One region of the Glutamicibacter nicotianae genome, then DNA from elsewhere that is predicted to be linked to it. Evidence: predicted binding sites of a transcription regulator. Region 1 holds the regulator's gene; the other holds the start of a gene.

Region 1 (15,807 bases):
GGCAAGGGCGCGGATGCCGAGACCGAGGGCTTGAAGCATGTGGTCGACAACCTGGGCGATATCGACGCCCGGGCGATCAACTCGATCAAGGTCACCGATGACATCACCTTGCGTGTGGGCAAGTTCGGCCCGTACCTGGAGCGCGCCATCCCGGAAGGTGCCGAGGAAGGCACCGAGCCGCAGCGCGCCAACGTGCCTGAGGACCTGGCTCCGGATGAGCTGACTGCCGAAAAGGCCGAGGAGCTCTTCGCCAATTCGCAGGTCTCGGAGAAGGATCTGGGCAATGATCCGGAAACCGGTCGCAGGATTGTTGCCAAGGATGGCCGCTACGGCGCCTACGTCACGGAGATCATCCCGGAGCCAACCGCAGAGGAATTGGCGGCGCTGCCGGTCGAGTACTACAAGAATGGCAAGCCCAAGCCGCCGAAGAAGCCAACCAAGGTCAAGCCGCGCACCGCGTCGCTGTTCAAGTCCATGACCGTGGAATCGGTGACCTTGGAAGAAGCCCTGAAGCTGATGAGCCTGCCACGTGTGCTGGGTGCTGACGCCGAAGGCGAAGAGATCACCGTGCAGAACGGCCGCTTTGGCCCGTACCTGAAGAAGGGCAGCGATTCGCGCTCCATCGAGAGCGAAGAGCAGATCTTCACGATCACCCTGGACGAAGCGCTGGAGATCTACGCGCAGCCGAAGCAGCGCGGCCGGCGTGCCGCAGTGCCTCCATTGGCTGAGTTCGGCGTCGACCCGACCAGCGAAAAGAACATCGTGGTCAAGGACGGCCGCTTCGGACCGTACATCACCGATGGCGTCACGAACATCACCGTGCCACGCGGCACCTCGCTGGAGGAGCTGACCCGCGAGCAGGCTATTGAACTGCTGGCGGACAAGCGTGCCCGCGGACCGGTGAAGCGCACGGCAAAGAAGGCCCCGGCCAAGAAGCCGGCAGCCAAGAAGGCCCCGGCGAAGAAGGCAACGGCCAAGAAGACCACCGCAAAAAAGACTGACTAGTCTTTCTTGTCAGGCCTAACGAGGAGAGCACCATGAGACTCGGTGTATTGGATATCGGTTCAAATACCGTTCACCTCTTGCTTGTCGACGCATATCCGGGCGCACGCCCGGTTCCCTATGCCTCGCACAAGCGACCCCTGTCCCTGGTGCGCTACCTCAATGAGTATGGCGCCATCACCGAGGAAGGCCAGCTCGAGCTGATCTCCTTCATCAAGGAAGCTGCGCAGTTTGCAGAAAACCACCAGGTCGAGGACTTCATGGCTTTCTGCACCTCGGCGATCCGCGAATCCTCCAACGGCGCTGCAGTGCTGGAACGCGTCGAAGCCGAGACGGGCGTGAGCCTGATGGAACTGACCGGTGAGGAAGAAGCCGGCATGACCTTCTACTCGGTACGCCGTTGGTTCGGCTGGTCATCTGAATCCATCTTGAACCTGGACATGGGCGGCGGCTCGCTGGAGCTGGCCCTGGGGGTTGACGAGTTCCCCCAAACCGCATTCTCCGTGCCACTGGGCGCCGGCAGGCTGACCCGCGAATGGCTTCCCAACGATCTGCCGTCGATGAAGGAAGTCAAGGAACTGCGTACATACGTACGCGATGTCCTCGCCGACCCGACCACTGAACTGCGCCAGTACGGCAAGCCCACCTTGGCCACCGCGACTTCCAAGACTTTCCGTTCCCTGGCGCGCATCACCGGCGCCGCGCCAAGCACGGAGGGGCCTTACGTCAAGCGTGTGCTCCATCGGGATGCACTGAAATTATGGACCAACCGCTTGACGGCGATGAGCTGGGCAGAACGTGCAGAATTGCCCGGCGTTTCAGAGATCCGCGCCCCGCAATTACTCGCTGGCGCGATCGTAGCCCACGAGGCGATGAGTGCCCTGAAGCTGAAATCTGTGCGAATTTGCCCTTGGGCTATCCGTGAAGGCTTGATGCTGAGACGATTTGATCACGTGATGTTTGACTCTGCGACACCGCTCAGTAGTAGCGTGGGAGTTGGGGAAGTAGCGCTGGACAACGAGAAGTACAAGTTTCTCGCCAAACCCAGCAGCTAACCTTCTTGGCTAAACGGTGCCTGCAAAGTGGGCACGGTAACAGGAGGTAAGGCATGGAAGACCAGAAGAGCACAATGAAGGTGCCAGTCACCCTCTCTAGCGCGTCAGTTTATCCGCTGACCGTCCATGATGCCTTCGCTATGGCCAAAGACGTGGGATACGACGGGCTGGAAGTGCTGATTACCGGCAATGCGGCCAGCCAATCTGCCACCGCGCTCAAAGCCTTGATGGACAAGTACCAACTGCCGATCCTGGCCATTCATGCTCCGACACTGCTGCTCACCCAGCAGGTGTGGGGCTCTGCCTGGGCAAAGATTGAACGCTCGGTCATCCTGGCTCAGGCCGTCGGCGCCAGCGTGGTTGTCGCCCACCCGCCTTTCAGGTGGCAAGGTTCCTACGCCGAGGAATTTGCCGAAGGCGTGCAGCGGCTGACTGACTCCACTGGGATGAAGATCGCCGTGGAGAACATGTATCCGTGGCGTGCCCGGGGCCGAGAAGCCAAGATGTATCTTCCGCACTGGAACCCCGTCCCGCAGCACTACCAGAATGTGACCTGGGATTTCTCCCATGCCGCCATCGCCAATATGGATTCACGCCAAGCAGTCGAGGATCTGGGCCAGCGGCTGGCTCACGTGCACCTGTGCGATGGCCTGGACAACGGCAAGGACGAGCACCTAGTGCCAGGCCTGGGAACCCAACCAGTGGCCGAAACTCTGCAATACCTGCGAGATGCCAATTGGGGCGGGACTATAGCCGTCGAGGTGTCCACCCGCAAGGCGCGCAATGCGGGGCAAAAGGAAGAATGGCTGGGGAAGACCCTAGAATTTGCCCGCCAGCACTTAACAGTCGGCAGCGACCCCAAGCCAATGACACAATAGCCATATGAGTGAAGCAACAAAGAATCTGTCCCTGTCCTTCCTCGGTGCTGGCTCCATGAACGGCGCCATCCTGCGTGGCATCATCGGATCAGGCCATGATCCGAAGCTCATCACCGCCACCGTCCGCAGCGGCAAGCGCGCTGCGGAACTGCGTGACCTGGGCATCAACGTCTTGGTCAGCGCGGACGACCCAGAATCCAACCGCAAAGCCGCGGCCAGTGCAGACATCATCTTCCTGGGAGTGAAGCCGGTCGGCATCACCGACCTGTGCGAAGAGATTTCCGGATCTCTGGACGCGCAGAAGGTCGTTGTTTCCGTGGCCGCCGCAATCAGCCTGAGCAGCATGCAGGCACATCTGCCGCAGCGCCAGCCGGTGATTCGCTCCATGCCGAACACCCCGTTGATGGTCGGTGCAGGCGTTGTGGGCATCAGCCCGGCTGAAAGCGTCAGCGAAGAGCAGACCAAGCTGGTCACCGACCTGCTCTCCGGCTCCGGCGATGTGCACGTCATCGGCGAGGAGCAGCAAAACGCGCTCTCCGCAATTTCCGGTTCGGGTCCTGCCTATGCCTTCTACCTCGCTGAAGCCATGGCCAACGCCGGTGTGGCCATGGGCTTGGACGAGAAACTGTCCATCGCGCTGGCCCGTGCGACCGTGGCCGGTGCAGGCAAGATGCTCTCGGACCCTGATGCGGATCCGGCGACCCTGCGCAAGGCAGTGACCAGTCCGAAGGGCACCACCGAGCAGGCCATCGCTACCTTCGATGAGCACGGCATTCCAAAGATTATTGCTGCCGGAACCCAAGCGGCAGCGGCCCGTGCGGCCCAATTGAGCGACGAGCTCGGCTAGATGCCAACACGTGAAACGGCGGTGGCCGGCAACCAACTGGTTGCCGGCCACCGCCGTTTTCGAATCCGTTGACTCTAGGGGCGTGCCGCGAAACGCTCCAGTAGATCCACGTGCCCCGAGACGATCAGGACATCTCGACGCGTCACCATGGTATCGGGGATGGCGTAAGTGAAATCCTCACCAGGGGGCTTCACCCCGACAATGGTCACCCCGTACTTGGAGCGGACCTGGGACTGGGCCAAGGTGAAGCCCTGGGTCTCCTTGGGCGGGTACATTTTCACGATGGCGAAGCCGTCATCGAATTCGATGAAGTCGAGCATGCGACCGCCGACCAGGTGCGCGGCACGCACCCCGGCATCGGCTTCCGGATAGATGACATGGTTGGCTCCGATGCGCGTAAGGATCTTGCCATGGGACGGAGTGATCGCCTTGACCCACAGGTGCTCGATGCCCAGATCCACCAGGTTGACGGTGATCAGCACCGAAGATTCGATGGAAGTGCCGACACCAACGACAGCAGAGGAGAATTCCTGGGCGCCGAGCTGGCGCAGCGCATCGATGTTTGTTGCGTCTGCGGCGACAACGTGGGTCAGGGTGCTGGCCCACTGCTGGACGAGCTCCGGGCTGCGCTCGATGGCCAGCACTTCGCGACCCTGCTTGACCAGCGTCTCGGCGACAGAGGCACCGAAGCGGCCCAAGCCGATCACCAGTACCGGGGCATTGTGGTCCATGTTCTTGTCAGCCAATGAGCGGCCTTTCTTCTGGAAGTCTGAACAACGTGTTGCGGTGGCGCATGGTCAACGCGCTGGCGAGTGTAATGCTGCCGATGCGTCCGGCAAACATCAACGCACTGAGCACGTATTTGCCAGCCGGAGGCAGTTCTTGCGATACGCCGGTGCTCAGCCCCACGGTAGCAAAGGCCGAGATCGACTCGAACAGGGCACGCGAGAAGCCCACCGATTCGTCAATAGTCACTAGAGCTCCGGTAGCGACCATCACCAGTGAAGCGCCCATGGCGACCACTGAGATGGCCACGCGCATCGTGCCCTGCGGAATCTGCCGGCCGAAGGCCTTCGTATCCGTATCGCCGCGGACCTCGGCCAGAATGGCCAAGAACATCACGGCAATGGTGGTGACCTTGATGCCGCCTGCGGTGGAAGCTGAACCGCCACCGGCAAACATCAATGCGTCGGTCAGCAGGACGGTCACCTGGTGGATGTCGTTCTGGTCCACCAGATTGAATCCACCGGAACGGGTCATGGTGGAGGCGAAGAATCCATGAACGATCTTGTCGCTCAAGGACAGGCCCCCAATGGTCTTGGGATTGGCCCATTCGAATACCGTCCACAGGAAGGATCCGGCAAAGAGCAGGATCGTGGTGGTGAGCATGGTCAGCTTGGTATGCAGGTTCCATTTCTTGATGTTGAACTTGTGCGCCAAGAGCACCATGATGACCGGGAACCCCAAGGAACCGGTGAAAACGCCGGCCATCAGGGGGCCCAGGATCCACAGGTCGGTTTCATAGGGAACCAAACCATCGGAGTGCGGGGTGAAGCCTGCATTGTTGAAAGCCGAGACGGCATAGAAAATTCCGTGCCAAATGGAGGACAGCACGCTTTCACCCAGCATGTAGAAGCGCGGGATCAAGAACAGCGCGATCACCGCCTGCAGGCTGATCGCCGTGAGAATCACGATGCGCAGCAGCGAGCTGACTTCGCCTAGCGCAGAGGCTCCAGAACTGTTCATGGAGTTCTGAGCCATCAGCTTGGCGCGCACGCCCAGCTTGCGCGATACCGCCAAGGACATGATAGAAGCCAAGGTCAAAATGCCCAACCCGCCCATGAACGTCGCGATCAGCATGATCAGCTGGCCGGCAAATGACCAATGCACCGCGGTGGAGACGGTGGTGAGGCCTGTAACGCACACGGCCGACACGGCCGTGAACAAAGCGTCATGCAGCGCGGTGGCTTCGCCTGTTGCCGAGGAAAACGGTGCGGCCAGCAGGGAAGTGAACAGCGTGATGGCCAAGAGGAAAGCGCCAAGAGTCAAGCGCGCAGGGGAGCGCACGGTGAAGTCGGCGACTGCGATGCGAACCGCCAGCCATTTCTTGCGTCGCCGTTCACGCATTTCAGCTGCCCGGGCGCTGGGGCCCGGTGCACTGGCTGTGCTCATTTATTTCTCGCCGTTTCCTTGGGAACAGTTCTTTGCCATGCGGAGTTGAAGTCCTCCTAGTAATTTACGCGTTTCCACCGCTTAACGCTTGCGTTGCCCGCCTGAAGACCCGACAAGCCTCGCATTCTGCCATAAATTCATGAGTTGGATCACTATCGGGTAGCCTGAAATCGTGTTAGATCCGCAGCATGCCCCACGGCCCACCATGGTGATGTGGGATGAACAGTATCTGAAGTACAAGTTCAGCGACTGGCATCCGATGCACCCTTCGCGGCTAGAGCTGACCTATCGGCTCAGCGACGAGCTGGATGTTTTCGATGCGCAGAACGTCTCGATCCAGGCGCCAGAAGTTGCCGAGGACGCGGTTATCGGCACGATTCACGACCAGACCTATATCGACCAGGTGCGGCGGGTCAGCCAGGATCCGGCACTGGTTGCCGAAGAATTCGGCTTGGGCACTGAAGACGACCCGGTATTCGCCGGGATGCATGAAGCAGCCGGACGCATCGTGGGAGGGTCGGTGATGGCGGCCCAAGCCATCATGGATGAAGATGTTGTCCGTGCAGTGAATTTCGCCGGCGGCATGCACCATGCAGCGAAGAGCAAAGCCAGCGGTTTCTGCATCTACAACGATGCTGCCGCCGCGATCCATCGCATGCTGGAGCAGGGCGCGAAGCGGATAGTCTACATCGATGTCGACGCGCATCATGGGGATGGCACCGAATCGATCTTCTGGGATGACGAACGTGTGCTGACAATTTCCATCCATGAATCGGGATTGTCGCTTTTTCCGGGAACCGGATTCGCCAATGAAATCGGCGGCAAGGATGCCCAAGGCAGCGCAGTCAATGTCGCTCTTCCGGCCATGACCGGGGACTCCGGGTGGATGCGTGCTTTCCATGCGATCGTTCCCCAGCTGGTGCGCGCCTTCAAGCCGGAAATCATTGTCTCCCAGCATGGATGCGATGCGCACCGTGAAGACGACATGACCAATTTGAAGCTGTCGGTCGATGCCCAACGCCAAGCCGCCTTGGATATTTCCCAGCTGGCGGACGAACTGTGCGAAGGCCGTTGGCTGGCTACCGGAGGCGGGGGTTATAACGTCACTGCCGTCGTTCCGCGTACCTGGACGCATCTGACCGCGATTGTTGCCGGCAAGCCGGTGCCATTGCGCACCTATGTCCCCGAGACTTTCCGCCGTTATGTCCTGGAGAAGTACGGGCGTGCCATGCCTTATCTCATGGGCGACGATGCCCAGTTGTGGTGGCGCAACTGGGAAGTTGGCTATGATCCGGCCGATCCGGTGGACAGGACCATCATCGCTACCCGCAAGGAAGTTTTCCCGCTCTTTGGCCTTGATCCCTGGTTTGACTAGCCTCGGGTCGATGCGACCACTGGGCGCAGCAACAAGACTTCACATTTTTTCGACATGGAAATCGATTGCCATTAGTTCATATGCCGTTAGGGTTATGAGTGTGGCAATTGATGGAGTATTTTCGGCGTTGGCTGAGCCGACCCGACGAAAGATTATCGAGGCGCTTAAAAACGAGCCGAAGGCCGTGGGCACTCTGGTTACCGAACTGGAGATCTCCCAGCCAACCGTTTCCAAGCACCTCAAGGTATTGCGCGAAGCTGAGCTTGTCAGCATGGCCGCTGCCGGGCAGCGACGCATCTACAGCATTGACACCGCTGCGCTGGAGGATCTCGTGCATTGGTGCACCGAATTGGTTCCTGCACCCGAGACGGGCCAGGAATCGGCAACGGCTGAAACCGGAACCGAGAGGCAGCTGGCTGTGGCATCGAATCCGACTGCCCAGCAGATCGGCCGCCGCGTGGGCCAAGGTTTGGAACAAGTTACGGGACGTGCGCAGGAGTTCTTCGAGAAACTTCCTCGGTTCGGGCGCCGCCGCTAGGCGTTGTCCAGTCTTCGACGTTGCAACCGGGCAAAATGGTCAATCTTTTAAGTTACGCGCGCAATCCTGTTTTATAACAAGAAAATTTTGTTCAGAATGCACAGCGTGGCATTCTCGTGTGCGGGGCAGTGACGCCGGCTATGAGGCCCCTTGTGCGCCTGTGCCTGCCCCAAGTGATGAGGAGAAGAACTTGGACAAGCACTTAGCGACGATTCGCGACGAAGTCTTCCGCCGCAATCCCGGCGAAGCAGAATTCCATCAGGCCGTCACAGAAGTATTCGAGAGCCTTGAAGCCGTATCGGTCAAGCACCCTGAATACGCTGAAGCCGCAATCCTGCAGCGTTTGTGCGAACCTGAACGCCAGATCATCTTCCGCGTGCCATGGGTTGACGACGACGGACGCGTGCAGATCAACCGTGGCTTCCGCGTTGAATTCAACTCGGCACTAGGCCCATACAAGGGCGGTCTGCGCTTCCACCCATCGGTCTACCTTGGCATCGTCAAGTTCCTGGGGTTCGAGCAGATCTTCAAGAACTCCCTGACAGGCATGCCAATCGGCGGCGGCAAGGGCGGCTCGGACTTCGACCCCCGCGGCAAGTCCGATGGCGAAGTCATGCGCTTCTGCCAGTCCTTCATGACCGAGCTCTACCGACACATTGGCGAGTACACCGACGTGCCGGCAGGCGATATCGGCGTGGGTGGCCGCGAGATCGGCTACCTCTTCGGCCAGTACAAGCGCATCACCAACCGCTACGAGTCCGGCGTGCTGACCGGCAAGGGCTTGAGCTGGGGCGGTTCCCTGGTTCGCCCGGAGGCCACCGGCTACGGCGCAGTGATCTTCACCGAAGAAATGCTCAAGACCCGCGGCCAGACCTTCGATGGCCAGCGCGTGGTCGTTTCCGGTTCGGGCAACGTGGCAATCCACGCCATCGAGAAGGCGCAGGCACTGGGAGCCAAGGTAGTCACCGCTTCCGATTCGGCCGGCTTCATCGTTGACGAAGGCGGCATCGACCTGGATCTGCTGCGCCAGATCAAGGAAGTCGAGCGCGGCCGCATCTCCGAGTACGCCGAACGCCGTGGCAGCAAGAAGGTCAAGTACGTCGCAGGCGGCAGCGTCTGGGACGTTGAAGGCACCGTGGCGCTGCCTTGCGCAACCCAGAACGAGTTGGGTGCCGAGGCTGCGAAGAAGATGGTCGCCGCTGGCACCATCGCCGTCGCCGAAGGCGCCAACATGCCTACCACCGCTGAGGCAACGTCGATCTTCCAGGATGCCGGAGTGCTCTTCGGCCCGGGCAAGGCTGCCAACGCTGGCGGTGTTGCCACCTCGGCCCTGGAGATGCAGCAGAACGCCAGCCGCGATGCATGGACCTTCGAGCACACCGAGCGACGCCTGACTGAAATCATGGTCGGCATCCACGACAGCTGCGCAGCCACTGCCGACGAGTACGGCATGCCAGGCAACTACGTTGCCGGTGCCAACATCGCAGGCTTCGTGAAGGTCGCTGACGCCATGCTCGCACAGGGCGTCATCTAGTAATTCAGTCTGTTGCAATCCGCGTGGATACATCGGAACCCCGGTGAATCCACGCGGATTATCTCGTTCTGGCATCGAAATATGTGATTCAGACGGTCGCCGGTGTGTTTCGTGATGCAAAAGTTACAAAAGTGCGATTAGACTAGTACAAAGCGAACGTGAACCTGAACCGCCGATGTTGATCCAAAGTCGTGTAAGTTCATCTTCGCTAAAATAACGCGACGAATTAGAGATCAGCGTCAGGAGAATATCCCGCATGACGGATAAACAGAATTTTGCCGGAGCCCGATTCATGACTGTGGCCGAAGTTGCCGACATGATGCGTGTTTCCAAAATGACCGTTTATCGGCTGATCCACGCCGGTGATCTGCCAGCTGTTCAGTTCGGTCGCTCCTATCGCGTTCCGGAAAACGCCGTGGAATCATATCTGAATGCCGCGGCCATTGATCCGCAGCACGGTACCGGTTCCTACGGTCGATAGTCCGCGCGATGGTCAGAGCATGGCCGAAAAGCGGGTAATCTGTTAAGGAACGTTTAACGTCCGGTCAACCTTGTCCTTGTGCTCGCGCTCAAGCAGGCGTTTAGGGTTGACGCATTTATTTAGTTTGTGAGGAACCACTATGGGCTCTGTTATCAAGAAGCGCCGCAAGCGTATGTCGAAGAAGAAGCACCGCAAATTGCTTCGCAAGACCCGCCACCAGCGTCGCAACAAGAAGTAAATCTGCTTCTGAGCATTTGCCGTTTGGCAATCATCGCCACCGCTTCACAGTGAAACTGCTGAACGGTGGCGATTGCTTTATCCAAAACCGCTCAATGCCCGACTAAGAGCCGGAACGGCGCAGGAATGAACGTCGGGCAGCCCAGAGCGCCCCAAGGACGCCAGCGGCCTTCAGGCCCAGTTTCGCGGCCCGCTGGCCGGTGCGGAAGTCATAGACCTGCCAGCCGCGGCGCTTGGCGTAGGCGCGCAGGCGTGCATCGGGATTAATGCATACCGGATGGCCCACGGCTTCAAGCAGGGGAACATCATTGTAAGAATCCGAGTAAGCCCAGGACTTCGATAGCGAGATTCCGCGAGCCTTCGCCAAGGAGCGCACAGCCTGGGCCTTTTCTGCTGCATGCAGGATCGGGCTGGCCAGCGCTCCGGTGTAGAAACCGTCTTCGCTGGCCACTACGGTGCCCAATGCGCCGGTCAGGTCCAGGCGATCCGAGATGACGTTCGCCACTTCCAGGGGAGTGGCAGTGACCAGCCAGACTTCACGCCCCACCGTCCGATGCTGGCGGGCAATGGCTACCGTTCCGGTCCACAGTTTGGGTTCGATGTATTCGTCATAGATCTCGTTGCCGATTTTCTCGATCTCGGATACTGGGATCCCGCGGACCATCATCAACGCGCGGTCGCGGATCTGGTGGATGTCCCCGAGGTGCTCGCCGCGGGCGGCGAAGCGCAGCTGCTTGAGGGCGAACCAGAGGATTTCGCGGAACTGGAAGAAACGGCGCTCATGCAGCTTCCGCGCCAGCAGATACAGCGACGCACCGCGCACAAGGGTGTTGTCGACATCGAAAAAAGCGGCGACCGTTTCCGGAGCCAGGGCGGAATTCGGGCTGGGGTGAGGATCGATGGAAGGCATTTGATCCAGTTTATTTCATCGCCAAGTTTAAGCGTGGTTACGGCTCGTGAGATTATAGGCAGGTGAGTACTTTGCATCAGATCCAGCTATTGGTTCGAGAAGGCTGCCACCTGTGCCACGCGGCACGCGCAACCGTGGCCGAGGTGACTGGACGGTTGAATATGGAGTTTTCGGAACTCGATATCGACCAGCACCCTGAACTGCTGGCAAAGCACCACGAAGAAGTGCCGGTGCTGCTCATCGACGGAGCTGTCCGCGACTTCTGGCACATCGACGCACAGCGTCTCGAACGGCTGCTGCGCAGCTAGGCGCTGCGAAAATCATGAATATGCGTTGTGCTCGTCCAGGGCACCGAAAAGTGCGGGAGAACGAAGATGTCAGAGCTTGAAGCCCGGGTACTGCCTGAGGCTACCCTGGCTCGACTGACGCAATACCTGCGCGCGCTGAACGCTCTGGAAGCCCAAGGCCTGGAACGCACCAGTTCCGGAGTGCTGGCCAAGGAAGCTGGCGTTAACCCCTCCATCTTGCGCAAGGACCTATCCTGGCTGGGATCCTACGGAACCCGCGGAGTGGGCTATGTGGTCCGCGAGCTGGCAGAACATATCAGCCGCACCCTCGGCTTGAACCAGGACTGGCGTGTGGCCATCCTCGGCGCAGGCAACCTCGGCCGCGCGCTCAGCGGCTATGCAGGGTTCAGCACTCGTGGCTTCAACGTAAAGGCGATCATGGATGTCGACCCAGCTTTAGTGGGCAGCGCAGTTGGCGAATTGCAGGTGGAAGCCATCGCGAACTTGGCCGCTGTTGTGGAACGCGAGGAAATCAACATTGCTGTCCTTGCCGTTCCCGGAGAAGCAGCGCAGGATCTGGTCTATGAACTGGCCGAGCTATCGGTCCGCTCGGTGCTCTCCTTCGCACCGAAGCCGCTGCGCGTACCAGCGGGAATGAATCTGCGGCGCGTCGACCTGTCCACCGAATTGCAGATCCTTGCCTACCTCGCCGTCCAACGCTGAAACCCCGGCAAACAGAACGGCGCAGCCGCACCATCCTCCGATGGGATGACGCGGCTACGCCTTGATTGTTCTTGCGGGGCCTAGCGAAGGTGCAAGGCCGCGGGTTTAGCGGAAGCCCGCGAGACGGGCCTGGCGGCGCTGCGCAATGTATTGCGAAGACGGGCGCAGCCAGGAGAAGACCACGCCGGCGACGCCCAGCAAGATGCCCACAACGTAGACGGCGTTGATGATTCCGGCTTGGGTGTCGGCGAACATGCTGATCATTGGAACAGTCGTCACCAGGTTCAGCAGCGAAATCGCAGCGAGGATCGTGGCAATAATGCGCATGGCGCCGACGCCGCGGCCAACGAAGAAGCCCACCAGGAAATACAGGCCCAAGGTGATGATCATGCCGACAATCACGAAACTCGACATCATGGAATTGACCTGGGACATGAACGCTTCAGGGCTGGCCATCATCTGCTCGACCATCGGATCCTGCTCCATGCCAGGGGTGCTCTGCATCTGCTTCTGGAACTCTTCTTGGACCAAGGACCACTGCTGGCCAATCATGTTCGCCATCATGTTGGAGCTGGCCATCAACCAGCTGGCCAGGGCGCTGAAAATGCCGGCGAGCATGATCAAGCCGAAGGCGATAGCCAAGGTCCGCGGACGCTCGGTCGGCGGCTGCACGCCAGCGTAGCCTCCCTGCTGGCCATACTGGTCGTAGCCCGGAGCCTGCGGCTGCCCGTAGGGAATCGGATTCTGGCCGTATGGGTTTTGGCCATATGGGGAGGGCTGCTGGCCATAGGGGTTTTCGCCGTAAGGGTTCTGCGATGGACCCTGGCCCGAAGTGTTCGGGTTGTAGGGCCGTCCCGGCTGGTTAGGATCGTAGTCGCTCATCATGCATCCTTCTGGGTCGAACTATCTTATTTACCAAGCGTAGTGGCAGGTGATTGTGAGCAACCCCTCCGAAAGGATGGTTTTTGCATATGGGATTCCAATGCGTGTCCTGTGAATAGTTGATGGTGGCCACAATATGGCTAATTCGCACCGATTATTTGAGAGACTGGAAACATGCTTTTATCGACTGTCCATTTGTTGCGCCATGGGGAAGTTTTCAACCCTGACCGTATGCTCTACGGCAGGATCCCTGGCTTCGGGCTCTCGGACCTGGGATTCCAGATGGCCGATGGGGCAGGCGAATATTTTGCCAAGCGCCAGGCAGACGGCGGCAACGTGGTCCGGTTGGTAGCTTCTCCGCTATTGCGTGCCCAGCAGACGGCCGCACCGACTTCCAAGGCCTTGGACCTGCAGATCCACACCGACGAGCGGGTGATCGAAGCGGGCAACAAGCTCGAAGGCCTGTCCAAGGTCGCCGAGCACCTGCGCCAGCCGAAGTATTGGCCGCTGCTGGTCAACCCGCTGAAGCCTTCATGGGGCGAAGCCTACGTCGAACAAGTAGCCCGTATGCGCCAGGCCATGGACGAGCATCGCAAGGCTGCGGTCGCCGAACACGGCGAAGGCTCCGAGGTCATCATCGTCAGCCATCAGTTGCCGATCTGGGTGACGCGCCGAGCCGCCGAGAAGAAGCGTCTGTGGCACGATCCACGCCAGCGAGAGTGCACGCTGGCATCCATCACAAGCTTTGATTTTGAGGGAGACGAATTGGTCTCCGTGCGTTACACAGAACCGTGCCCCGAGCTGCTTGTCGGCGCGGCGAATATCCCAGGAGCCTAAAGCAAAATGACTGATCCCGTGCCTAATCCTCGCCCGTTGAGCCGCCGTACTATGCTGCGTTCGCTGATGGTTGCCGCCGCCGTGGTGCCGCTGGCTGCCTGCAGCGGCAAGGAAGATGCGCTGACCGCGCAAGCGAACAGCGGCGACGGCAAGAACTACATTGCCGGCGACGGTGCAGTGGAAGAATACGAAGTCTCCAAGCGCAGCGAACCGGTGGCCATCAAGGCCACCACGTACCATGGCACGGACATCGATTTCACGCAGTGGCAGGGCAAGCCGGTCGTCATGAACTTCTGGTATGCCGCCTGTGCACCGTGCCGCATCGAAGCGCCGGATCTGAAGGAAATTGCCGAAGAGTTCGGCGAGAAGGTCGAATTCATCGGCATCAACGTACGCGACGAAGCCGAAGCCGCGAAGGCCTTTGAACGCACCTTCGACATTCCCTACGAGTCCGTGCAGGACACTGACGGGGCGATCCAGCTGGCGATGACCAAGTACGTGCCGCTGCAGGCTGTTCCATCCACGCTGGTGCTGGACCGCAAGGGACGTGTCCGTGCCCGCGTGATCGGTGCGGTGGAGCCGGGTACTCTCAAATCGTTGATCAGCACCGCTCTGACCGAAGAGTTGTGAGCTGAGCAGTGACCTCTAATCCCTTTGCCGACATCGTCCTGGACGGGTCGTTGCTCCTGGCCGCACCCGTGGCCCTGCTGGCTGGATTGGTCTCCTTCCTCTCGCCTTGCGTCCTTCCGCTTGTGCCGGGCTATCTCGGCTACGTCACTGGATTGACCGGCGCAGATTTGAAGGACCACCGCCGCGGCCGGGTCGTCTCCGGGGTGCTGCTCTTTGTCCTGGGATTCTCTGTGGTCTTCATTGCCGCCGGCGTGCTCTTCAGCCAGGCGTCCGCATGGCTGAGGTTCAACGGCTCCTGGGTCACCCAGGCGTTGGGGTTGGTCGTGGTCTTCATGGGCATCGTCTTCATGGGCGGATTCTCCTGGATGCAGCGGGACCGCAAGATCCATAAGAAACCGCCTGCCGGCTTGTGGGGCGCCCCGGTGCTGGGCTTGACCTTCGGGTTGGGATGGGCGCCGTGCATCGGCCCGACGTTGAGCGCGGTATTGATCATGTCCACCGGAGTGGACGCGAACGTGGGCCGCGGAACCCTGCTGACCGTGTTCTATTGCCTCGGGTTGGGCCTGCCCTTCATCCTGATCGCAATGGGTCTGCAGCGCGGCATGCAGGCGCTGGCGTTCTTCCGCAAGCACCAAGTACTGATCATGCGTTTGGGCGGGGGACTGCTCATCGCCTTGGGCCTGGTCATGGTGACAGGGCTCTGGGGAACATGGGTAGCAGAACTGCAAAACTGGTTTGCCAATGAAGTGAGGTTGCCAATTTAATGGCGAAACAACAACGGAAGTCCAAGGGAACCAGCGACGCGCCTGCCTTGGGATTCGTGGGTTCCATGCGCTGGATCTGGACCCAGCTGACATCGATGCCCACAGCACTGTTCCTGCTGCTGCTGCTCGCTGTCGCTGCGGTGCCGGGCTCGATTTTCCCGCAGCGCGATGCCAACCCCGAATCTGTCGCCCAGTACCTGGAGCAGCACACCACCGCCGGCCTCTGGCTGGACCGCTTCCAGATGTTCGACGTGTACTCCTCGGTGTGGTTCTCCGCGATCTACATCCTGCTGTTCATCTCGCTGATCGGCTGCATCCTCCCTCGTGTGAAGAAGCACGCCAAGGCCTTGCGCACCCCGCCACCGCGGACCCCGGCGCGCCTGGACCGCCTGCCCCAGTACAGCACGCATGAAATTCTTGAAGGCGAAGCCGATACGCCCGATGACCAGCAGGTCATCGATGATGCGTTCAGGATCCTGAAGAAGCGCGGCTACCGCGTCGAGCGCCGCGAGGATGCCACCGGTGCCTCGGTGGCCGCCGAGCGCGGGTACACCCGCGAAATAGGCAACCTGCTCTTCCACATCTCGCTGGTGGGTGTCCTTGCTTCCGCGGCGATCGGCGGCTCCCTGGGCTACGACGGACAGCGCGTCGTCGT
Region 2 (15,807 bases), 890 kb from region 1:
ATGAAGAAGCGGCGGCCGATGGTCGCGCCGGGATGGATCTCGATGCCGGTCAGTGCGCGGTTCGCCTGGGATAGCAAACGCGCTGGCCATTTCAGCGCCGGGTTCTGCCACATCTTGTGGGCCAGCCGGTGCATCCAGATGGCGTGCAGCCCGGAATACACGAAGAAGTTTTCCGGATCGCTTCGCGCTGCCGGATCATGCTGGCGTGCGTTAGCCAAATCCTCACGCAGGCGGGAGATAAAACTCATGAATACTACCTTAATGGTTGCGGTTCGCTGCGGGACAATCCGCAGATGTCACACAGCAAATCGGCGCGAGCTGCACCGATAAAGGTCTCTCTATAGACCCAACGGTGGCTCACGCCGATTTATTCTGCTACTGCGAATCTGCTTAGCCGCGGATGTCGTCGAAGAGCAGCGTGGAGATGTAGCGCTCACCGAAGTCGGGGATGATCGCAACGATCTGCTTGCCTGCATTTTCCTCGCGTGCGGCGACCTGCACGGCGCCCCATACAGCTGCACCAGCGGAGATGCCGCCGAGGATGCCTTCCTTGACGCCCAGCGCGCGAGCGGTCGACACCGAATCCTCGATGCTGGCATCCAGGACTTCGTCGTACAGCTCGGTATTGAGTACCTCGGGGATGAAGTTCGCGCCCAAACCCTGGATCTTGTGCGGGCCCGGCTTTCCGCCATTGAGGATTGGGGAATCCTTCGGCTCCACTGCCACGATCTTCAGGTTCGGGTTCTTTTCCTTCAGGTAGCGGCCTGCGCCGGTGATCGTTCCACCGGTACCGATGCCCGCTACCAAGATATCGACCTTGCCTTCGGTATCTGCCCAGATTTCCGGACCAGTGGTGTCTGCGTGCACCTGCGGGTTAGCGGTGTTGGCGAACTGCTGCGCCCAGATGGCGTTATCGGTGGTCGCAACGATCTCCTTGGCCTTTTCCACGGCGCCGCGCATGCCATCGGCGCCCGGGGTCAGCACGATCTCGGCACCGAAAGCGCGCAGCATGACGCGGCGTTCGGTGGACATGGTCTCAGGCATGGTCAATACGACCTTGTAGCCGCGAGCCGCGCCAACCATGGCCAGCGCGATGCCGGTGTTGCCGGATGTGCCCTCGACGATGGTGCCACCTGGCTTCAACGCGCCCGATGCCTCGGCTGCATCGACGATGGCCACTCCGATGCGGTCCTTGACGGAGTTGGCCGGGTTGAAGAATTCCAGCTTCACGGCGATGTTGCCTGGCAGGCCCTCGCCGACGCGGTTCAGGCTCACCAGCGGGGTGTTGCCGACGACTTCGGTGACGTTGTTGTAGATCTTGCCCATCTTGTATGCAATCCTTACGTGACTCTATGCAGCCGCAGATAGTTGCGGCGAAATAACTGCTGGAATCTGGCGTATCCGCCGGACACCCATCGGGTTCACAACTAACCCTAATAGGCCTAAAGCGCGACTAGGCTTCGTTTAGCCATTGAGCGTAATATTTCCTGACCTTTGCGATCTTTGGATCGATAATCACCCGGCAATATCCGACTCCTTGGTTTTCGGAGTAATAATCCTGGTGAATTTGCTCGGCAGGATAGAAATCTTTCGACTCTTCCAGCGTGGTGACGATCGGATTGGGGTATACGCGCGAGAACTTGTCGATGGCGGCTTCGAAAAGCTCGCGCTGCGCATCGTCGAGCGGAAACATCGCCGAGCGGTACTGGGTTCCCACATCGTAGCCTTGGCGGTTCAGCGTGGTCGGGTCGTGCACGGTGAAGAACATGTCCAGGATGACGTCGGCCGGAACCACTTGCGGATCGAAAATCACCGCGACACCTTCGGCATGGCCGGTGGTGCCGGTGCAAACCTCGCGGTAGTTCGGATCCTTGGTATGGCCGCCGATGTATCCGGAAATCACCGCGTAGACGCCACGCGTTCGCTGGTACACGGCATCCAAGCACCAGAAGCAACCGCCAGCTAGCACGAAGGTGCTCAACTTGGTGTCCTGGACTTCCAGGGTCGGAGTGAATTGATGAGGTGACTGAAGGCTGAGAATACTCACACAGTTCACAACGTTGCGGCGTTGCATTCTGTTCCATCCTCATTTGCACCGCGTAGTCTGGTTGGTATGCAGAGCAAGGCAAATAACTCGCAAGACCTGGGGAAGAGCAACGTTTCCCCGGAGGCCTCGACGCTCAAGCCCGTTACCGAAGCAAAGCCAGAGCAGCCGGTGGAGGACGCCTCGGCTGCGCAGACCACCCTGGGTAACGTCCTTGAAGCCGCCGAGGAACTTTGGCCAAAGTCGTTGGCCGAGGATTGGGATGCCGTTGGGCTGGTCACCGGGCGAACCGGCCAGCAGATTTCCAAGATCGTGATGGCTGTTGATCCAACGCTGGAGGTGATCGAGGACGCAATCGAGCGTGGGGCCGATCTGCTGATCACTCACCACCCGCTGCTGTTGCGCGGAGTCACCCAGGTTGCCGGCACGACATTCAAGGGTGAGGCCATCCACCGCCTGATTGAATCCGGTACCGCGTTGCTGACCGCGCACACCAATGCCGACAGTGCCATCGGGGGCGTCAACGACGCGCTGGCCGATGCCTTTGGGTTGAAGGACTGCGTGCCGTTGGTGGAGTCCAAGGACGGGCTGCCCGAGGAAGGCCTGGGCCGGGTCGGCTTCTTGGAGAAGCCGATGAAACTCGACGATTTCGCGGAACGCGTCTACACCGTGCTGCCGGCCGTCGCCGGCGGAGTGCGCGTCGCCGGAGAACGCAACGGAATCATCCGGAAGGTTGCCCTGTGCGGCGGCGCCGGCGATTCCCTGTTCGATGCGGTGCGCTCGCACCAGGCCGATGTGTACGTAACCGCCGACCTGCGCCATCACCCGGCAAGCGAAGCGCGCGAAGCTGCCAATGGCGGCTTCCCTTACCTGATCGACGTTTCCCACTTCGCTTCGGAATGGGTCTGGCTCTCGGCCGGTGCCCGCGCCTTGGGCAATGTGCTGAACGATCTGGGGCATGCGGTGGAAATCGAGGTATCCCAGGTGAATTCCGATCCTTGGGACTTTGTCCTCACACCCTAGCCGGAGCCTGGCATGCTGCACCACGTAGAGATTTGGGTGGAGGACTTGGCAGCCAGCACGGCATCCCTGGGCTGGCTGCTGACCCGTCTTGGCTACACGGTCAAGTCGCAATGGACCAACGGCATCAGCTATTCCTGCGCAGAGTTCTATATCGTTCTGGAATCAGGACCGGATGCGAAGAAGCAACGGCATGATCGGCGTGCTCCCGGGCTGAACCATTTGGCGTTCCGTGCCGGCACCAGGCAGGACGTCGACACGTTGGCGGCCGAAGCGCTGGATCACGGTTTCGCCCTCATGTTCGCGCAACTGCACCCTTATGCAGGGGGAGCGCAGCACTACGCGGCCTATTTGGAGGATGCGGCCGGGTTCGAAGTCGAACTGGTTGCAGCGCAGTGATGATGCCGTGCAGGCCTGGCGTGATTGCCCGGCCGGCACGGCATCATTCGCTGTCGCAACGAGCTCAGGCGGCGTGCCTCACGGTGGTGAACTGGTGGTCTTCTGGCAGCAGGATGTTCAGGGCCAGGCCCTTCTTGTCTTCAACTAGGGAAGCTTCCCACTTGGTCTGGACAAGGTCGAGCAATTCTCCAGGATTCTTCGGGTCGACCGGCTGCTCGACCAGGAAGCGTGCGACCTCGCCCCGGGTGTGCTTGGCGAAATGCGAGACCACTTTCGGCGTTCCGTTGCGCATCTGGAACACATTGACCGCAACGGTGTTGCCATTGGCTGGCTTGTAGGCGGCTGCGTAGGTGCTCGACCGGGCGTCAACGATCAGCTGGCTGCCGGCCGCCTCATCGAGAACCGGGGCCAGCCACTTTTTCCACCAGGTGGCCAGCTTGCCCAGCGGTTCGAGCTTGACCGACATGGACAAGCGGTACGGCGGAATGCGATCGCCAAATCGCACGGCGCCCCATAGCGCGGAGATCACGATGACGGATTCGTCGGCGCGCCGTCGCGCGGCTTCATCCAGGTTCGCGTAGTCCAGGGCTTCAAAGAGCACCCCCGAGTAGATATCGTGCGCCTGGGCTGCTGGCTCGGTGTGCAGGTTGATATTCCGTGCTACCTCATTGGCCAGCGAAGCTCCGACGCCCAGCAGGTCCATGGCATCTTCCCTTGCTGATACTTCTGCCAGGGCATCGAGCACGAGGCGGCGTTCTGCGGAGAGCTCCGGAAAAGAGAGATCTTCGATTTCGAAGGGAGCTCCTTCGACGTGGGCGGTTTTGCCTTCGGAAGGCGGCAACAAGATAAGCACGCTCTCCAGCTTATCGGAGTCCACCTGCTGCTGTGCGCCGGCCATGTCCCCGCCGTGGCGACTCCGGCTGTGAGCGATCCAGTGTTCGAAAGTGGTCCGAAGGCTGTCCTGAACCGATTAGACTGGTAGTGAATGGGATGGCCAGACGGTCGCGTGGCAAGCAATTGTCCCGAGGAACGTCCGGGCTCCACAGAACAGGGTGGTGGGTAACGCCCACTCGGGGTAACCCGCAGGCTAGTGCCACAGAAAATAGACCGCCAGGTTTTCCTGGTAAGGGTGAAACGGTGGTGTAAGAGACCACCAGCACCCCAAGTGATTGGGGTGGCTAGGTAAACCCCACTCGGAGCAAGGTCAGACAGACTGCGTTATGAGGGCTGTTCGCCCCATGCAGTCGGGTGGACCGCTAGAGGCTGCCGGCAACGGCAGTCGTAGATAGATGACCGTCCCGCTTCGGCGCGACAAAACCCGGCGTATCGGCCATCCCATTCATTAATCCCATGGCTGCATCCAGCCCTTCATTCCTGATCGCATCGCCCGGCCCTTGCCTGCTCGTGAGATGATTCACAGTTCCCGATCCGCGCTTTTTCAGCGCACGGTCTAGAATGGATCATGTACTTACGAGGATGATCCTGTTACCTCGTGCCACCGCAAAAGCAATGGTGCTTCCCACGGTGCCAACCGACTTCATGGATCTGCGAGTCGGCTGAATTGGAAGGATTTTCTGTGACCCAGCAGTCTGTCGTTGCCCAGCAAGAATGGAGCGGGCGCGAAGAGCTCGCCGAGGCCATGATTCCACTGATCGGACGTCTGTACCGCAGGAACAATGTGGTGACCTCCGTCTACGGCCGCAAGCTGATCAACCAGTCCGCCATCGACATCATCAAGGCCCACCGCGTCGTGCGCCGCATCGATGGCGAAGAGCTCGACCTGAACGACACCAAGGCGATCCTCGATGCCATCGAGTCCCTGAATGTCGGCTCGGTCTCCGTTGATCTCGGCCGTATGAACAAGAAGTTCAAGGAGTCCGGTTCCGCTGATCTGAACGCCTTCCTGGCTGATGAATTGGGCGAGAAGGTTGGCCAGGCTGGCGCAACCGACGCAGAACCGCAGGATGTCGTGCTGTACGGCTTCGGCCGCATCGGCCGCCTGCTGGCCCGCATCCTCATCGAGCGCGGCGGCTACGGCCTGCGCCTGCGCGCCATCGTAGTCCGCAAGGGCGCGGAGAACGACTTGGTCAAGCGCGCCTCGCTGCTGCGCCGCGACTCGGTGCACGGCCGCTTCGACGGCTCGATCACCGTTGACGAGGAAAACAGCACCATCCTCGCCAACGGCACCCTGATCAAGGTCATCTACTCGAATGACCCGACCACCATTGACTACACCGAGCACGGCATCGACAACGCCATCGTCGTTGACAACACCGGCCGCTGGCGCGATGAGGCCGGCCTGTCCCAGCACCTGCAGGCCAAGGGCGTTTCCCGTGTCCTGCTGACCGCACCCGGCAAGGGCGATCTGAAGAACATCGTTCACGGCATCAACGATTCGTGGATCACCGCAGAAGACAAGATTGTCACCGCTGCATCGTGCACCACCAACGCCATCACCCCTGTGCTGAAGGCGCTGAACGAGAAGTTCGGCGTTACCCACGGGCACGTCGAGACCGTTCACTCGTTCACCAACGACCAGAACCTGATCGACAACTTCCACAAGGGCGAGCGCCGCGGCCGCTCGGCAGCGCTGAACATGGTGATCACCGAAACCGGTGCCGCCAAGGCTGTTGCCAAGGCCTTGCCGGAGTTCGAAGGCAAGCTGACCGGCAACGCCATCCGCGTTCCAACCCCGGATGTCTCCATGGCGATCTTGAACCTCAACCTTGAGAACGAGACCACCAAGGAAGAGCTGAACGCCTACCTGCGCGAAACCTCGCTGACCTCGAACCTGCACAAGCAGATCGACTACATCGATTCGCCTGAGGTTGTTTCCACCGACTTCGTCGGCTCGCGCCGCGCTGGCATCGTTGACGGCCTGGCCACCATCGTGTCCGGCAAGAACGCTGTCGTCTACGTTTGGTACGACAACGAATTCGGCTACTCCTGCCAGGTAGTCCGCGTCATCGAAACCATGGCCGGCACCCACCCAGCTGCAGTGCCTGCAGTGAAGGCAGAAGCCGTCACCGTCTAGGACCTCAAGGGTTTCAGCTGAAGGGGCCATCCCGACGCATTGCGCGTTGGGATGGTCCCTTCTTGGGTTCTGGGCCTGCGATAGGAACGGTCTTGCCGGGTTTTCCTGATGCACGCTTTTCCGCGTCGTGGGCAGGACCGGACGGGGGTCCAGTATTCCCGGGGGGTCGCTATCCTGTTTCCTGCGCTCAGAACCTATTGCCAGAGGAAGTGCCCTGTGCAAGGCTCGGGGCATGATGCGATCAACGAATCCGGCCCTGAACCACGGCGGGTGGCCCGCGGACATGTCGCTGTCCATGGATGATCACGCGCAGCCAATCCGGATGCTGTTGTTCATCCGGCAGGCCTGGGGCCTGGCCGAAGATCTCGCGCTGCCCCAGCTCAGCCCGGTTCCCGAGACGGGATCCTCGGCCCTGCCGGACGAAGCCGACCGGGACCTGTGGGAGCAACGGTGGATCCAGACCTGGTCGAACGCGTGGGCGGGAAAGGCTCGGGGTGCCCATCGTATCCCTGGGCTGGCGGCAACTACCGCGGCAACCGGTCCAGCCACCGGCAATGATTTCTGGACCCAGCAGTACGGCGACGAGGGGATCGACCTCATCGCGTTCGAGCAATGGGAACAGATGTTCGATCCGTGGTTGGGATTGAATCCAGAACCGGTGCTGCGCAGCACGGAGGTCCAGCCGGTGCTGGTCGCCGCCTGGGAGCGCGGGCTGACGGATCTCACCGTGGTGCCGTGGGCCGGGTACTGCATGCACCGGCTAGGCGATTCACATCTGGTAACCTCCTTCGACACCGCCGCCAACTGCTCCCTGCTCAGGCAGGCGCTCGCCGAATGGATTCGCGCCCCGCTGAAGTGAGGCGTCGCCCGCTGCTGCGGCAGTCTTACGTCAACGACCATCTGCACATCAAGGCGAGGCATGGCGGCTGCGGATCCGGAGGCGCATCCGCTGCGCCGGGCTGCTAGGCTCTACGCCATCGGGAATGGATCGAGGTGGACCGATGGACAGGACCAGGGTACTGGCAGCACGCATGGCCAGCCAGCTTCTGCTGGAACCGGCAGAATCCACGCTGCAAGCCTCAGAGCACTTGCTCGCCTTCCAGTCCCAGGACTTCGCTGCAGGACGCTACGGGCTGGCCCAGCGCTCGACAGCCCAAGAATCGCGCCAGCGGGTCGACGAGCTGTTCACCGGCGGCCAGCTGGTCCGGTCGTGGACCATGCGGGGCACGCTGCACATCTGCGTCGCCGAGGATCTCCGGTGGCTGGTACGCTCAAGCCGTGAACGCACCCTGCGCTCAGCAGCCGCACGCCTGCGCGGACTGCAGATCGACGCGCAGGTCATTGACCTGACCGCCGGCGTCATCAGCTCGCTTTTGCAGGAGTCCAGACAGGCCAGCCGAACCGAGCTCTTCAACGTGCTGAACCGGCACGGAATCGAGACGGACAAGCAACGCGGCTTGCACCTGCTGCAGGTCCTTGCCCTGGACGGTTTGATCTGCCTGGGGCCCATACCGGATGATGCGAAGCTCACCGCCCAGGACTTCGTGCTCGTCGATGAACGGATTGCACAGCACCGAGAACCGGCGGATCCGCTGGCGGAAATATTGCGCCGCTATCTCAGCTCCCATGGGCCAGCCACCATCCGCGACGCAGCCTGGTATGCGGGGCAGACGCTTACTGCCATGAGAACCGCTGCCCAAGCCCTCGGCGACGTGCTGGTCAGCGCAGGCAACGATGAGCGAGGAGAAGACTATTGGGTCATTGCCGGAAGCCTGGCCCACCGCGAGCTTGAATCGCCGCAGCTCACCCGGTTGCCGCTGCGCCTGCTGGGCCCCTTTGACGAGTACTACCTGGGCTATGCTGATCGGACGCTGGCAGCCGAAGCGCAGATGTCCCAGCAGATCCTGCCGGGAAAGAATGGCATGTTCCTGCCCTTCTGGCTTGAACAAGGCAGGGCGGCAAGGCTCTGGAATGCAGAAGCAGCGCCGACCGATCAACTCGGTGCGGCGCTGCATCAGCGGTATCTGGACTTCAAGACCGCCCGGTAGGCGGCTGCCTGGCAACCGACACTGGCCTAGTGGCCGAAGGGATCCTCATCGGTACCCGGCAACCAGGTGTTGCCCGGTACGCCCCAGCCAAGAGCCTTCTTGGCCTTCTTCCACTTCTTCTCCCAGCGCGGCTGCAGCTTGTCCACGTACAGCAGGCCGTCCAAGTGGTCGTACTCGTGCTGCATGATGCGGGCGAACCAGCCATGCGCCTCGAAGGAGATCGGCTTGCCGAACTCGTCGAAGCCCTCCACCTTCGCATAGTCGGCGCGCTGCAACGGGTAGTTCAAGCCAGGTACGGACAAGCAGCCCTCCGAATGGTCATCGGGATGGGCAGGAGCCTGCGAAACCTTCGAAAGGGTCAGCTTGGGATTGATCACCACACCGCGCTCGGGAGCATCATCCTGGTCCGGGAAGACGTAGGTGAACATGCGCAGGCCCAAACCGATCTGCGGAGCGGCCAAGCCGACACCGTGCGCCTCATCCATGGTGACGTGCATATCGGCAACGAGCTCGCGCAAGGCGTCGTCAAACTCGGTGACCTCCACCGCACGCTGGTGAAGTACAGGTTCTCCGTAAACAGTGATCTGCCGAATAGGCACGTGATCAGTTCCTTTCAAAAGTGCTTAGAGTGCTCGTCCAATAGTTTCACGCATGATCTCACTTGTGCCACCGAAAATGGTCAGCAAGCGCGAGGCGGTGAACGACTGGGCGATCGGGTACTCCATGATGTAGCCGTAGCCGCCATGGATCTGCAACGCCTTGTCGGAAAGCTTCTTGGCGCTCTCACTAGCCCAAAGCTTGACCTCCGCGGCCTCTGCAGGATCCAGCTCGCCATCGTTGAACGCCAGCACAGCCCGATCCACGAAGCTCTGGGTGACATGCGCCTCAGTCTTCAGGTTGGCCAGCTCGAAACGGGTGTTCTGGTACTCGGTCAGCGCCTGGCCGAAAGTGGAGCGGTTCTGCGCATGCTCCAGCGCCTGCTCGAAGGACGCGGTGCAGATCGCCGACGCTGCTACGGCAATGGCCAAGCGGGCCTGGGGGAGGTGCGCCTTGACATAGGACAGGCCCTGGCCGACCTCGCCAACCAGATCGGCAGCCGTAACATGGACATCGTCGAAGAACAGCTCCGCGGTGTCAGAAGCGCGCAACCCGATCTTGTCGAAGGGGCTGCCATTGGTGTACCCCTCGGAACGCTCGACCATGAACAACGAGAAGGACTGCTCGGTGGCCCGTCCGCTCTCGCCATCGGTACGCGCCAGCACCAGCGCGGCATCGCCGAAGGCCGCATTGCCGATGAAAGTCTTCTGCCCGCTGATCAGCCAGTCATCTCCATCTCGGACCGCCTTGGTGCGTACGGCACGCAGGTCGGACCCCGCGCCAGGCTCGGTAAACGCGCAGGAGGTAATGGTGGAGCCATCGACCATGCGCGGCAGCCACTTGTCCTTGAGCTCGGCAGAACCGTAGGACAGCAGATAAGGCAGAACCAGATCGTCATGCAGGTGGAATGCCAATGCCACGGCCAGATGCCCGGCACGCACGAACTCCTCGTCAAGCACTACACGGAAGCGGTAGTCATCGATCCCCATGCCACCGAACTCCTCGGGCACGGCAAGACCCAGCAGGCCGTTTTCGCCGGCGGCCTGCCACACCTCACGAGGGATCTGGTGCTCCTTCTCCCACTGGGCGTATTTGCCGGAAATCTCCCGGGCATTGAACTCCGTAGCCAGTTCACGGAACTGCTCGTGGTCCTCTTCAAAGAGCGCGCGTTTCACAGGGGAGTACCTTTCGGTGGGTAGAACGAAGGCATGTAGCTCACTGGCTTGCCGAAGTACATGATCCATTATGGTTGCTCAGGCCAATTCATGCCTATTCGCCAGGGCAAACAACGATTCAAGTCACCAAATAACGCAAAAAGTCTCGAAAAACACGGGGTTAGACCTCGAAACGCCGAGTATTCGAAGATACTTTCGAATCAGTGTTTCAACCTGCCGAAATATGACTTAATGCCTCATTTGGGCGGCGTTGCGCTCGCCGGTAGGGCCGAGTTTCCTGTTCATCTAGGCGCTTCCGTATCGTGCTTGCAGCTGGCCTCGGTAATGGACTGGGCTTGCCGGTCTTGCCGTGCCTGGACTCGTGACTTTGCGTGGCGCGCAGCCCGATGCGTCTGGGCGCCCAGTGTGGTTGACGCTCCATTTGGACGGTTGATAGGCGGATTGCAGGTCGCTCTGGGCGGGGAGCAGCGAGGCAGCGTGACGAGGACCTCGTCTGTTCAGTGAAACCGTTTTGCCCGTCTTGGGCATGACCTTGCATCTCACGGGTTCATGCGATGGCTGTCGGCGGTATGAAGTCGAACACTGAGCCAGGAAATGTGCCGCCGTGGTCATGGAGCTCCACAGTGCTGGAAGCAAAAAAGATCTGGTTCAGAATTTCCATTCCAAACCAGATCTTTCGAACTGGGGTGAGTAACGGGGTTTGAACCCGCGACCTTCTGGACCACAACCAGACGCTCTACCGACTGAGCTATACCCACCATGTCTACTTCGATACTAGTCAGGAGCTATAGCGCTCAAGATTTCGTACCGGGCAACGAAAATTACTATACACGCATTCGAGCCAGAAATACCAATTCGCCCACTGCTGCCAATGGGATTGTGACGCAATGCTCATGATTCGTGATTGGGAACCTTTCGTGCGCTGCTGATCTGGCATAACGGGTGATGTTCAGTGCCAAGCTGTTGCCCTTGCCTTCGGCGTCTGGTGCAACAGGGCTATGGCAAGTGAGGCGGGCAACCTGGCTCCATGTGGATGCACGAAAGTCGCTATGGTTCGATCTAATGGTTCGAATAGCTGATGGGGGAGTCGTGGACGTTGATGATCTGTTGGAAGTGCTGGATTCAGGCCAGCGAATTGCCGCCGGTTCTGAGCTGCATGCTCTCATGCACGGCGCGAGCCAGGACGCGTTGCGCATCTGCGCGGAATTGAATAGCGGCTACCGCAGTCCATGCGAAGTGCGTGAGCTCCTCCGGCAATTGACCGGCAGGCATGTTGACGAGTCGGTGGTGTTGTTCCCGCCGTTCAACTCGGACTTTGGACGCAATATCAAACTGGGCAAGCGCGTCTTCATCAATGCCGGGTGCAAGTTCCAGGACCAGGGCAGCATCAGCATCGGGGACGAGTGCTTGATCGGCCATAACGTCGTCGTGGCTACGCTCAACCATGATCTCGATCCTGCTCGTCGAGGTGACATGCTTCCGGCCCCGGTGGGCATTGGGCGCAATGTCTGGGTTGGCGCGAATGCGACGATACTTTCCGGTGTGGCGATCGGCGACAATGCTGTGGTTGCTGCTGCCGCGGTGGTAACCAAGGATGTTCCTGCTGGTGCAGTGGTGGTCGGATCGCCAGCCAGGGTAGTGCGCACGGTCTGATTCTGCGCGGTGCCGGCCGCGCGGCGGCGCGCCCGGCGTGCGGGGAAAGCAAAAGACTCGATTCAGAATCTCCATTCCGAACCGAGCCTTTTCTGCTGGGGTGAGTAACGGGGTTTGAACCCGCGACCTTCTGGACCACAACCAGACGCTCTACCGACTGAGCTATACCCACCATGTTCGCTTCGATACTAGTCAGAACGCTTTCGCGAACCGATTCCGTATCGGGCAACGAGAAATACTATACACGGATTTTCCGCTTGGACGCCAATCGGAAAGCCCCTGGGGCACTGTGCAGTGCATCACCCATACCCCAGGGCCCATCCCTGGCAGCTAGCCGGCGCTTTGGTTGATCTCGGTGGCGATCTTCCGGGCTTCATCGGAGGTTGGGCCCGGGGCCGGAACCATGATGGCTTCGCGGTAGTAGCGCAGCTCGTTGATCGAATCCTGGATGTCTCCCAGCGCCCGGTGGTTGCCGGTCTTGGCCGGAGCGCCATAGTGGGCCTTCGGGAACCAGCGGCGGCTCAATTCCTTCAGGGTCGATACGTCGATAATGCGGTAGTGCAGGTGCTCAATGACCTCGGGCATATCGCGGGCCAAGAAGTTCTTGTCGGTACCCACCGAGTTGCCGCCAAGCAGCGCCTTCTTCGGCTCCGGAACGTGCTTCTTGATGTAGTCGACCACCAAGCGCTGGGCTTCGTCCATGGAAATGCCGTTTTCCAGCTCGGGCAGCAGGCCGCTGGCCACATGCATATTGCGCACGAAGTCATCCATTTGCGCCAGAGCCGCTGGCTCGGGCTTGATGACAACCTGGATGCCCTCATCGACGATCTCCAGATCCGAGTCGGTAATGAGCACCGCTACTTCGATCAATGCGTCTTTAACCAGATCCAATCCGGTCATCTCGCAATCGATCCATACAATTTTTTCTGAATTACTAGCCACGCAACCAATCTACACTTCAACGAACGCTGTGGGGGAGCGCACCCTCTTAACGGCGCGGAAGAACAGTGTCCCAACCGGCCCGAAGGCATGGTGAATGCTAAAATCGTCTGAGATTTCCGGCTGTTGACGTGCCACGCTCGCAAGGGCGGAGCCCAGGCGACGCTGGCCTAATTACTCTCGAACTCATGTCCGTTACAGCCCGAGGTGCCAACGTGTCAGCCAGCAACCCAGCCGCAGTGAGCTCCCCGCCCTACGCTGGAGTGAACAGGACCCTTCTCAGTGGCGTCATCGGTTCCTCCCTGATCCTCTTCGGATCCTTCGGCACCGGCTGGCTGGCCAGCGTCTCCCCGCTGAACCGCGACCCGTTCTTCATCATGCTGCGCACCGAACCCGCCGGCGTGACTGCCTGCGTGATCCTGCTGACCCTGGGTTGCTGGCTGCTCTTCCGCTCGTGGTGGCGGCTGGGACAGAAGCTCAAGGGCTGGGGCGAAGGCTCGCTGAAGGTGGTCCGCCGCGCCGTCTGGCTGTGGAGCATCCCGATGCTCGTCACGCTGCCGATCATGAGCCGGGACGTGTTCGCCTACATCGGCCAGGGCCGTTTGGTCGACGCTGGGCAGGATCCCTACGTTGACGGCATTTCCTCGCTGAACAACTGGTTCCAGCTGGGAACCGACACGATGTGGGCCCAGGACGGCACGCCCTATGGCCCGCTGTACCTGAGCATCGAATGGCTTGTGGTCAACATTGTCAGCGGCTCCACCGACGTGGCCATCCTGGCTTTCCGGGCCATCGCGTTCATCGGCGTGCTGCTGTGCCTGCACTTCGTGCCGAAGCTGGCAGAACTGCACGCGGTGTCCGGGGCCAAGGCCACCTGGATGACCGTGGCCAACCCGCTGTTCCTCGTCAACTTCGTGGCCAGCGCGCATAACGACTCGCTGATGACCGGCCTGGCCGTATGGGCTGTCTACCTGGCCTGCAAGCGCCACGGATTCTGGGCGGTGGTCGTGCTCGCCGCCTCGGTCGGAGTCAAGCCGATCACCCTGGTGCTGCTGCCGTTCATCGGCCTGCTCTGGGCAGGCCCGGACGCCAAGTGGCCGCGCCGCATCCTTTACTGGTTCTACACCGGCATGCTGTTCCTCGCGCTGATGACCCTGGTGGGCTGGCTCAACGGCTACTGGTTCGGCTGGCTCTCGGTCATGCTCAACTACACCGGCGCCGGATTCTCGATCTACGCTCCGCTGGGCCTGGCGACCGTGGGCATCCAGAATATCTTCCATTCCTTCGGCTTGGATTCAGGCGGCGTGCTGGACGTGGTCAAGACCGCTGGACGCCTGATCGGCGTGGTGATCGCCTTCGTGCTGATGTTCCGCGGCAAGTATTCGCACCTGGTGCAGCGCATGGCCATCGCGTTCACCGCGATTGTCGTGCTCTCCCCGGTGATCCAGCCGTGGTACCTGCTGTGGCTGCTGCCGTTCTTCGCCGTCACCGGGCTGCGCGACGACTGGCAGATGCTGTGGCTGCACCTGACCACCATCTTCTTCCTCGCCTACCAGGCCGCTGACCAGATCTTCGTCTGGCAGTTCCTGCAGGAGTCGCTGGTTCCGCGCGTCCAGCTGATTTCCTGGGGCATCTCGATTGCCTGCGCCGTGTACCTGGTCTTCTTCGATCTGAAGACCAAGAACATCTGCGCCGATCTGCTCAGCTCGACGAACTGGCTCAAGAAACTCAAGAAGGCCTAGTGGCAGTGCAGGAGCGAAAGCTGGAACCGCAACGCGCAAGCCTGCGGTCTTTATCCTGGCAGGGGTTCATCGCCTCGGCGCTGATAACCGTTGCCTCCTGGGGAATCGGCTGGTTCCCGCGCAACCAGCTTTCCCCGCTGGCCCGCAGCGGCTTCTTCATCGAGTTCCGCACCGATGCGCCGGGGGTCATCATCTGCATCGTGCTGATGGCCGTGGGCATCGTCTGGCTGACCCGGACCTGGATCCTGGCCCGGCCATGGGTGCAGAGCACAGGCGAGATCACCCGGAAAGAACTGAGCCGCCTGCTGGCCATGTGGTCCACCCCGCTGATGCTCAGCTTCCCGATCCTCAGCCGAGATGTCTACTCCTATCTGGCGCAGGGCCGCATGCTGCACGCGGACAAATCCCCGTATGCCGAAGGCATCTCCGCGCTGCCCGGCTGGTTCGACGGGGGATCCGACGGCCTCTGGGCGCAGTCGCCCTCGCCCTACGGGCCGTTCTTCCTGGTGCTCTCGCGCATCATCTACTTCGTCTCCAACGGCATCCCCGAAGTGGGCGTGGGCCTGCTGCGCATCATCGCCGTGCTCGGCGTCTGGGGCTGCTACCACTACACCGCGAAGCTGGCAGCGAAAATGGGGCAGAGCCCCAACTGGGCCAACTGGGCGATCGTGGGCAATCCGCTGTTCCTGCTGACCATGATCGGCGGAGTCCACAACGACGCGCTGATGGTTGCCGGCGTCTTCAGCGCCTTCGCCTACGCCTATGACCGCCGCACGATGGCCGCCACCATGGCCCTGGCCATCGCCGTATCGGTCAAGCCCATCGTGCTGCTGGTGCTGCCATTCATCGGACTGGTGCTGCTTGGCCGCACCCGCACGATGCGCGCACGCTGGAAGATCTGGGTCAAGGTCGCGGCCATGTCGCTGACCTGGCTGCTGCTGATCGGCGCCGTCACCAACCTCTGGTTCGGCTGGCTGCCTGCCATGTTCACCGCCGGCGACGCGGCGTTCCCGTATGCTCCGGTCGGACTGATTGGCTGGTCGGTGAGCAACCTCGCAGGCCTGTTCGGTGCCGACATTTCGCTGGTCAATACCATCGTGGTGGCCATCTTCCAGCTGCTGTCCCTGGTGATCGTCGCGCGCTTGGCGCTGGCCAA

The links. The regulator Rex, encoded in region 1, represses fermentation and respiration genes when NADH is low (regulators of the CRP and FNR family bind a similar motif). The targets are predictions, from matches to a motif close to CTTGTGAANNNNTTCACAAG.
Region 2: JOE62_RS09060 (glyceraldehyde-3-phosphate dehydrogenase) is a predicted target of Rex. The motif match lies at 4,865-4,884, and genes of this name have one in related genera.

What each region holds. Positions count from the first base shown of each region.
Region 1 covers NZ_JAFBCH010000001.1:2,779,260-2,795,066, reverse strand. The annotation lists gene topA (type I DNA topoisomerase) at 1-1,005, shown strand, start outside; gene JOE62_RS13350 (Ppx/GppA family phosphatase) at 1,038-2,057, shown strand; gene JOE62_RS13345 (sugar phosphate isomerase/epimerase family protein) at 2,111-2,935, shown strand; gene proC (pyrroline-5-carboxylate reductase) at 2,940-3,782, shown strand; gene JOE62_RS13335 (potassium channel family protein) at 3,857-4,513, opposite strand; gene JOE62_RS13330 (TrkH family potassium uptake protein) at 4,521-5,954, opposite strand; gene JOE62_RS13325 (acetoin utilization protein AcuC) at 6,160-7,329, shown strand; gene JOE62_RS13320 (ArsR/SmtB family transcription factor) at 7,430-7,867, shown strand; gene gdhA (NADP-specific glutamate dehydrogenase) at 8,058-9,401, shown strand; gene JOE62_RS13310 (helix-turn-helix domain-containing protein) at 9,658-9,882, shown strand; gene JOE62_RS13305 (30S ribosomal protein bS22) at 10,022-10,120, shown strand; gene JOE62_RS13300 (HAD family hydrolase) at 10,223-11,029, opposite strand; gene JOE62_RS13295 (glutaredoxin family protein) at 11,092-11,337, shown strand; gene JOE62_RS13290 (redox-sensing transcriptional repressor Rex) at 11,365-12,039, shown strand; gene JOE62_RS13285 (AI-2E family transporter) at 12,145-12,921, opposite strand; gene JOE62_RS13280 (histidine phosphatase family protein) at 13,096-13,758, shown strand; gene JOE62_RS13275 (TlpA family protein disulfide reductase) at 13,765-14,388, shown strand; gene JOE62_RS13270 (cytochrome c biogenesis CcdA family protein) at 14,397-15,152, shown strand; gene resB (cytochrome c biogenesis protein ResB) at 15,152-15,807, shown strand, end outside.
Region 2 covers NZ_JAFBCH010000001.1:1,885,770-1,901,576, forward strand. The annotation lists gene epsC (serine O-acetyltransferase EpsC) at 1-248, opposite strand, end outside; gene cysK (cysteine synthase A) at 391-1,326, opposite strand; gene msrA (peptide-methionine (S)-S-oxide reductase MsrA) at 1,454-1,981, opposite strand; gene JOE62_RS09040 (Nif3-like dinuclear metal center hexameric protein) at 2,114-3,067, shown strand; gene JOE62_RS09045 (VOC family protein) at 3,080-3,463, shown strand; gene JOE62_RS09050 (peroxide stress protein YaaA) at 3,528-4,316, opposite strand; RNA gene rnpB (RNase P RNA component class A) at 4,450-4,805, shown strand; gene JOE62_RS09060 (glyceraldehyde-3-phosphate dehydrogenase) at 5,040-6,497, shown strand; gene JOE62_RS09065 (hypothetical protein) at 6,730-7,356, shown strand; gene JOE62_RS09070 (winged helix DNA-binding domain-containing protein) at 7,499-8,545, shown strand; gene def (peptide deformylase) at 8,572-9,144, opposite strand; gene JOE62_RS09080 (acyl-CoA dehydrogenase family protein) at 9,169-10,317, opposite strand; tRNA gene JOE62_RS09085 (tRNA-His) at 11,000-11,075, opposite strand; gene JOE62_RS09090 (DapH/DapD/GlmU-related protein) at 11,380-11,970, shown strand; tRNA gene JOE62_RS09095 (tRNA-His) at 12,067-12,142, opposite strand; gene orn (oligoribonuclease) at 12,301-12,912, opposite strand; gene mptB (polyprenol phosphomannose-dependent alpha 1,6 mannosyltransferase MptB) at 13,098-14,651, shown strand; gene mptB (polyprenol phosphomannose-dependent alpha 1,6 mannosyltransferase MptB) at 14,657-15,807, shown strand, end outside.